One region of the Hypnocyclicus thermotrophus genome, then DNA from elsewhere that is predicted to be linked to it. Evidence: riboswitches for the same ligand, from Rfam matches in the RefSeq annotation. Region 1 holds a riboswitch; the other holds the start of a gene.
The links. Region 1 has a riboswitch for FMN ahead of EV215_RS07880 (DMT family transporter). Riboswitches for the same ligand answer to the same signal wherever they lie in the genome.
Positions count from the first base shown of each region.

Region 1 (4,452 bases):
ATAAAACCTTATCAAAAAAACATTGAACTATTTGATTTTTATAATAATCAAAATATTACTATACATTTAGATGAAAATTTAACTCCTCAAGAAAATCTAAATATTTATTATAAAAAATACAATAAATTAAAGAAAAAATTAGAGTATAATATAATTAGAGAAGAAGAAATAAAAAAAGAATTAGAATATCTATTTACTTTAAAGAATTTTATTGTTTTAGCTGATAATCTAAACACTTTAATCTCTATAGAAGATGAATTAATTGAACAAAATATTTTAAAAAGAAAAATAAAAAAGAATAACAGAAAAAAAAGGAAAAATACTATTAATATAGAATATATTATAGTAGATAATTTTAAAATTTATTTTGGAAAAAATAACAAAGAAAATGAATATATAACTTTTAAATTAGCCGATAAAAATGATATTTGGCTTCATATAAAAGATATCCCAGGAAGTCATGTAATTATAAAAGGAGAAAATCCTTCGGAAAATATTATTTTAGAAGCTGCAAAAATTGCAGCAAAATATTCTAAAATAAATTCTGGTAATATTACCATTGATTATACTCAAAAAAAATATGTAAAAAAAATCCCTAATTCAAAACCAGGATTTGTTACTTATTCTAATTTCAAGAGTATTTTTTTAAAAATTTAATTTAAAAATAAAAAGTAGGAGATTTTATGTTAAATAATAAATTTATTCTTAAATATAAAGAATATTGTTTTGAAACCTTTATTAAAAATTTAATTGTAGGATCTATATTAAATTTATTTATAGTTCCTATATATTTTTTACAGTTTCATACCAAATTAAAATATTTTAACATATATTTTTTAATAACTTTAATTTTTTCATCTTTTATATATATTTATTTTTATTATACTCATAAAAAAAATAAAAAAATTACATATTTCTTGGGTATTATTCTAATTTTTTTACCAAATATATTTTTTAATTTTTTAATTTTTTTTAACTTTGAAAACAATTTAAAAACAAATTATAATTTATTTCATACAATCATATTTATTTTTTTCTTTCAATTTGTTTTTAGTATTTCTTTAAATTATTTTTTGATTTTATTAATAACTATAATACCATTTTATATAAATTTAGTTTTACTAATTTTATACAATAAAGTTAATACAAACCATTTTTATACTTTAATATTTCCAATATTACTTTCTATTATTTTTTCAATAATTGCTTTTTTTTATAAAAAGCAAGATAAAACTTTCTTTATTACAAAATTAACCTTAATGAATAAAACTAAAGAACTTGAAAAAGAAATAGAAAAAAAAGTAATTCTACAAAATATTTTAGAGAAAGAAACTCTTTATGATTCACTTACAACTGCTTATAATAGAAAAGCTCTTTTCAGAATTTTTGATAAATTAATGCTAGAACTTGATTCAGATGACTATATCTCTTTTAATTTTTTGGATATTGATAATCTAAAAAAAGTAAATGATTTAAAAGGACATAATAATGGAGATAAATTAATTAAAGAATTTGTACGAATAATATCAAGTGAAATAAGAAATAGTGACTATATTTTTAGAATTGGTGGAGATGAATTTGTATTAATTATTACTAAGTGTACAATTAATACTCATAATTTAATTCTTGAACGTATTTCAAATATTTGTAAAGATAATAATATTCATTTTTCTATTGGAAGTGTAATAAAACAATTAAAGCATATTAAAAATTTAAATGAAATATTAAAAGAAAGTGATAATTTGATGTATCAAGATAAAAGAAATAACAGGAAGAAATATTAAGCTTCTTCCTGTTATTTTTTATGCTTTTTTATATTCTATTATTTCATTTTGATTTAAACTAATTTTAACTATTGTTATCATCAATACAAAAGCCGCTATCCATTGTACAGGAGATAATATACTTTTATTAATTATCACATCAAAAAATGCTGCTGAAAGAGGAAATGCTAATTCACAAATTGTAGATATATGAGCATCTATGAATTTTAAACCATAATAATAAAGTGCTATTGCACCTGCTCCTGTTGTAAATGTAATTATTAATAATATTATCCAATTTGCTTTTGTAACATTTACTAATGGAATAAATCCTTTTGTAAATAAAAGTATACCTGCCATAATTACAGTAGTAAATCCATATCTAAAAAATGTTGCTGTTTTAAAATCAAAATTAGTAACTATAAACTTTCCAAAAACCGTTGCACTACCAAATGAAAATGCCGCTATTATAGAGTACATCGCCGCTAATATTGTGTTTTTATTTCCTGCATCTATATGTGGTGCATTTAATCCAAATGTTAAAAAATATGCTGCTATTATTGCTATTGAAGCCCATACTATAAAATCTTTACCTGTTTTTTCTTTTAATATTAATCTAGCTAAAATAATAGCAAATATTGGTTGTAATTTTTGTAAAAGAACAACTACAGATAATTGGTGAAAATTAACTAAAAATAGTGCTTTCACTATTGATAATGTTCCTATTGCTCCTCCAAATAAAGCAATTAACCCCATAAATATCAAATCATGTATTTTAAATTCTTTTAATTTTTTATATTCTTTATAAAATATAAAATTCATTAGTGCAAATGGTATAGCATGTAATAAAAATACTACAAATGGCACTGGCAAATTATAAAGTCTCGGTGTTAAAACAACTCCATCAAGCCCCCATAAAACTGCTGCTATTATTACAAATATTGAGCCTAACCATATTTTTTTCTTTTCCATTCTTATTTCTCCTTTCGATCATCAAACTTAAAATAAAAAACCCCGATTTTAATCGGGGCATTTTAAATCAATAATAAATATAAATTCTTCATCTATATTTTATTTTTTATTTAATCTTTATCCTTTCCAGACTTTACTGTCGGTACTGGAATTTCACCAGTTCATGTTAAATCATTTGACAAATATTAAATGATTTAACTCGCGGACTTTACCGCCGGTCGGGAATTTCACCCTGCCCCTAAAGATTTTATATTTTATTTTTTATAATTATATTCCTATTTAATGTTTTTGTCAAGAATTTTATATTTTAATATTATTTAATTTTCTTCTTTTAAAAAGTTATTTACCTCATTTATAAAGTTTACTCTATCTTCTATATAATGTACATGCCTTGTATTTTTAAAAATAATATATTTACTATTTTCTAAATAATTATTCCAATCTTTTATAGTTTCAGGATATATTTCATCAAACTCTCCTGCTGTTATAAGAACTTTCTTATCTATTTTGTTTAATTCTTCTTTTTTTTCATATACTTTAGACCATCCATTTATATTATACTCGCTTTCACCCCATAATTTTAAATAAATATTTTCATTAAAATCTATAAAATAATCCATATATTTATATAAATCTTTTAATAAGTATTTTTCTGTATATTCATCATCTTTATCACTAGATTTGAGAGTATTATATTTTATTTTTGTATCTCTAGCCCAGTCACTTGCACTTATAACAGGTGAAGCTAAAATTAACTTTGATACTTTTTTAGGATATTTTAAAGTATAATCTATTGCTACCATAGTTCCCCATGAATGACCTAAAATACTTACTTTTTCTAACCCTAAATTTTGAATTATATTACTTAAATCAATAATATAATCATTTATTGATAAATTTTCTATAGTTAAAACTTTATTTGATTTTCCTGTTCCGATTTGATCATACAATATTACTTGTCTTTTTCTAGAAAGATTTAATAATGGGTATAATATTTCATGTGACCAACCTGGACCACCTGATATAAGAATTAACGGTTCTTCTTTACTTTTACTTCCGTATACCTCATAGTAAATTTTACCATTAATTGACTCAATAAAACCTTTTTCTTTTGGAGTATACTCATATTTCATTGCATATGATATACCATATACTACTTTTAAATGTGTATCACCTTTTAATATAGTATCTTTGAATACATTTTTTTTGAATAAAAATTTTTCTAGTTTTTTATACTCTTTATTTTCAAATAACTGAAAATAACTAAGACACATATACAACTCATAACCTAAATCATACTCTTTATTTTTGATTACATAATCTACTAAATTTTCTAATTCTTTTATTATTTTATAATATGGAGAAATGTTTATATTTTTAGAAAAAAACTCTGAATCATATAAAATAATATGGGTTAAAAAATATCCATAATAAAATGGTTTGTTTTTTAATTCTATTTCTATATTCTTTTCCATATTTTTTATATTTATTTTTCTATATTTTAAATCATTTAAAATTCTTTTAAAAATATAATTTAATATTATATTTCCTTTATCATCATCTACATTTGTTATATTCCAATTTAAATCTTTAAATTTTTCTGGAATTTTTTTCCCTATACGTTTTCCAAAATATAGATTATCTAATATAGACTGTCTATAAAAAAAATCTTTATTAAACATCTCCATATTATTTATTTTTTCTGATTTCAAATTAT
Region 1 is NZ_SOBG01000007.1:7,209-11,660, reverse strand. Features, by position in the region: gene EV215_RS07890 (Rqc2 family fibronectin-binding protein) at 1-657, shown strand, start outside; gene EV215_RS10520 (GGDEF domain-containing protein) at 1,260-1,784, shown strand; gene EV215_RS07880 (DMT family transporter) at 1,803-2,735, opposite strand; FMN riboswitch at 2,846-2,984, opposite strand; gene EV215_RS07875 (alpha/beta fold hydrolase) at 3,053-4,452, opposite strand, start outside.

Region 2 (4,452 bases), on a different contig from region 1:
CAAGTCTTATTATTTGTGATAATACAGTATCTTTTCCTACTTTTGTAGCTTTAAATTTAATAGTTCCATTTTTATTAAAAGAAGCTCCTACTACTTTATTACCTTTATTTTTTTCTACCGGTATGCTTTCTCCAGTTAACATAGATTCATCAACAGATGTATGTCCTTCTACCACTATACCATCTACAGGTATTTTTTCTCCTGGTTTTACTATTATTATATCTCCAACTTCTACTTCATCTATAGGTATTTCAATTTCTTCATTATCTTTTATTACAAGAGCAGTTTTAGGTTGTAATCCCATTAATTTCTTTATTGCATCAGATGTTTTTCCCTTTGTTACAGTTTCTAGATATTTTCCAAGAAGTATAAATGCAACAATTACTCCAGCACTTTCAAAATATAAATTATTTGTAAATTCTAATTTACCGTTCATTATTTCAAAAGTTCCATAAAAACCATAAAGTATCGCTGCTGATGTACCTAAAGCAACAAGTGTATCCATATTTGGTTCTCTTTTTATTAAATTTCTAAACCCGTTAATATAAAATTTATTACCAGCTATGACTATTGGTATTGTTAGTAGGATTTGTATAAATGCAAAATTTATAGGATTTATTTCTGGATTAATTATTTTTAGTAATGGAAGCCCTATCATATGTCCCATTGCTATATACAATAATGGAATTGCAAATACTGTAGCAGTTAAAAATTTATACCATAATATTTTTATTTCTTTTTCTTTTCTTAGTTTATCCGCATCTATTTCATCAGTTTTATCTATTTCAAGTGGTGTATAACCCGCTTTTTTTATTGCTGATTTTATATCAGATAATCTTGTCATATCACTATTATAATTAATTATAGCTTTTTCTGTAGCAAAATTTACAGTTACGTTATCTACTCCTCCTAATTTTCCTACTCTTTTCTCAATTGCATTAGCACATGCAGTACAAGTCATTCCTTCAATAGGAATTATTACATTTCTTGTTTTTTTCTCTTCTTCAAGATTATAACCACCCTTTTTTACAGCATTTATTATATCTTCTTGTTTTACTTTAGTTTCATCAAAAACTATATTTAATTTTTCTATAGCAAAATTTACATTAGCGCTCTCTATGCCTTCTATTTTTTTCAAGCGTTTTTCTATATTATTAGCACATGCAGTACAAGTCATTCCAATAACATTGTATTCTTTTTTTTCGCTCATTTTTTTACCTCCAAAGTTTTAATTATATCCAAATTATAAATTTTAGTTTACTTTTAAAAGTAAACTATTTTAATGTTTAGATTTATTATTTTTTTCATTATTTTCTGCCAATGTATTTATAAGTTTATTAAATGATTTCTTTATTTTTTTTAATATTTCCAACATTCTTATCACTCCTTTAAGTTTTTAATATACCCCCTATATGTATTATATGATATTTTAATTTTATAATCAAGTTTATTTTAAATATTTATTAAAAAAATTAAAATTTCTTGACAATACTATATAATATTTTATATACTTAAGTGTAAATTAAATAAAAAAACTTCGGGGCAGGGTGAAACTCCCGACCGGCGGTGATAGTCCGCGAGCTATATTTATATAGCAGGAACTGGTGAAATTCCAGTACCGACAGTAAAGTCTGGATGAGAGAAGTAAAGTATAGTTATAGTATTTAGTAATAAATATTATTTTTTAAGTAACTATATATTTTAATATATTTTGCCCTGATTTTAATCAGGGCTTTTTTATTTATTAAATGAAAAAATTAGGAGGAGAAAAATATGAGAATATTTGAAGGGGATTTTAACGGAGAAAATATCAAAATAGGAATTATTTGTGCGAGATTTAATGAGTTTATTACTTCAAAGTTATTAAATGGAGCAGAAGATGCTCTTTATAGACATGGAATAACTAAAGAAAATATTGATATAGCATGGGTACCAGGTGCTTTTGAAATACCATTAATTGCTAAAAAAATATCAAAAACAGGTAAATATGATGCAATTATTACACTTGGAGCTGTAATTAGAGGTGCAACTCCACATTTTGAATATGTATGTGCTGAAGTATCAAAAGGAGTAGCTCAAGTAGGATTAGAAAGTGAAATTCCTGTAATATTTGGTGTACTTACTACAAACACAATAGAAGAAGCAATAGAAAGAGCAGGAACGAAAGCAGGAAATAAAGGATTTGAAGCTGGAATGAGTGCAATAGAAATGGTGAATTTAATAAAAAATTTAAATTTTTAAGAAAAAACTCTATATTTTATTAATAAAAAGGAGTTGTGATTATGCAAGAAAATAAAATTCATGAAAAATATATGAAATTAGCTTTAGAACTTGCTAAAAAAGGAGAGGGAGCCGTTAATCCCAATCCTTTAGTAGGAGCCCTTGTTGTAAAAAATAACCAAATTATAGGGAAAGGTTATCATAAATATTTTGGTGGACCTCATGCTGAAGTATATGCATTAAATGAAGCTGGGGATAATGCGAAAGGAGCAGATATATATGTAACATTAGAGCCTTGTAGTCATTATGGAAAAACACCACCATGTGTAAAAAAAATAATAGAACATAATATTAAAAGATGTTTTATTGCAATAAAAGATCCCAATCCACTTGTGAGTGGAAGAGGAATAAAATTATTACAAAAAAGTGGAATAGAAGTAAAAATAGGGATATTAGAAAATGAGGGAAAAGAGATAAATAGAGTATTTTTTAAATATATTAAAGAAAAATTACCGTATATACACATAAAAATAGCTACTACATTAGATGGAAAAATTGCAACAAAAACGGGAGATTCAAAATGGATAACAAATGAAAAATCTAGAAAATATGTACATTATTTAAGAAATAAATATATGGGGATTTTAGTAGGGATAAATACTGTTAAAAAAGATAATCCAAATCTAAATGTAAGAAATGATAGTCTTAAAAATCATAGAGATCCTTTTAGAATTATTCTTGATCCAAGTTTAAAAATAGATAAAAAATTAAATATTATAAAAAATAATAATGATGAAAAAACAATTTTAATTACTCAAATTAAAAATAAAAAAGAAAAACAAGATTTTATAGAGGAATTATCAAATAAATATAAAATTAAATTTATATTTTTAAATGAAGAAAAATTTAAATTTAAAGATATTTTTAAAGAAATATATAATTTTGGAATAGATTCGATACTTGTAGAGGGCGGAGGGTTTGTTCTATCAAATTTATTTAAGGAAAAAGAATTAATAGATGAAGGGAGTATATTTATTGCACCTAAAATTTTAGGGGATAAAGATGCATTATCATTTATAACGGGATTTGAGATATCTAAAATAAAAAATTCTATTCAATTAGAAAATGTATCATTTAAAAATTTTGACAATGATATCTGTTTAGAATTTAAAAGAGGTGAGTAATATTTTTACGGGTCTTATAGAAGAAAAAGGAAAGGTAATTACTTTAACAAAATCAATTAATGGATACAAAATAAAAATTAGAGCAAAGAAAATAATGGAAAACATAAAAAAAGGAGATAGTATAGCGGTAAATGGAGTATGTTTAACAGTTAAAAAATTTTCATTAAATGAATTTGAAGCAGATGTGATGAATGAAACATTAAAAAGAAGTAATTTAAAAAGATTAAAGATAAATGATGAGATAAATTTAGAAAAATCTTTAACTCTTAATAGTTATTTAGGTGGTCATTTAGTAACTGGAGATGTTGATTGTGAAGGGAAAATCATAAAAATAATAAAAGATGGATTTGCAATAAAATATGAAATTGAATTAGAGAAAAGATACCTTAAATATATAGTAGAAAAAGGAAGAATAACAGTAGATGGAGCAAGTCTTACAGTAATTGATAATACAAATAGAAGTTTTACAGTATCAATAATTCCTCATACTCAAGATAATATTATTTTATCAAATAAAAAGATAGGAGACTATGTAAATATTGAAACAGATTTAATAGCTAAACATATAGAAAATTTAATTAAAAATGAAGAAAAAAGCATAGAAAAGTTATTAAAAAAATTTTAAGAATAAAAAGGAGGAATAATGAGTGAATATAAAAAAACTTTAATTAATAAAATAGAAACAGCATTGGAAGATTTAAGAAATGGTAAAATGATAATTGTATCAGATAATGAAGATAGAGAAAATGAAGGGGATATAGTATTAGCAGCAGAAAAAGTCACACATGAAAATATAAATTTTATTTTAAAAGAGGCTAGAGGCCTTATATGCGTGCCAATGACAGAAGAGAGAGCTTTAAAGTTAGGATTAGATATTATGGTGAAAAATAATACTGATGAACATGGAACAAATTTTACGATATCAGTAGATTCAAAAAGAACAACAACAGGAATATCAGTAGAAGAAAGAAAGAGAACAATAAAAGATTTATCGAAAGAAGAATTAACGAAAGAAGATTTCAAAAAACCAGGGCATATATTTCCGTTA
Region 2 is NZ_SOBG01000002.1:331,978-336,429, forward strand. Features, by position in the region: gene EV215_RS03560 (heavy metal translocating P-type ATPase) at 1-1,210, opposite strand, end outside; FMN riboswitch at 1,530-1,651, shown strand; gene ribH (6,7-dimethyl-8-ribityllumazine synthase) at 1,774-2,241, shown strand; gene ribD (bifunctional diaminohydroxyphosphoribosylaminopyrimidine deaminase/5-amino-6-(5-phosphoribosylamino)uracil reductase RibD) at 2,283-3,404, shown strand; gene EV215_RS03575 (riboflavin synthase) at 3,406-4,029, shown strand; gene ribB (3,4-dihydroxy-2-butanone-4-phosphate synthase) at 4,048-4,452, shown strand, end outside.
Region 2: it holds a riboswitch for FMN, as region 1 does, so the genes downstream of both, ribH (6,7-dimethyl-8-ribityllumazine synthase) here and EV215_RS07880 (DMT family transporter) in region 1, are expected to answer to the same signal.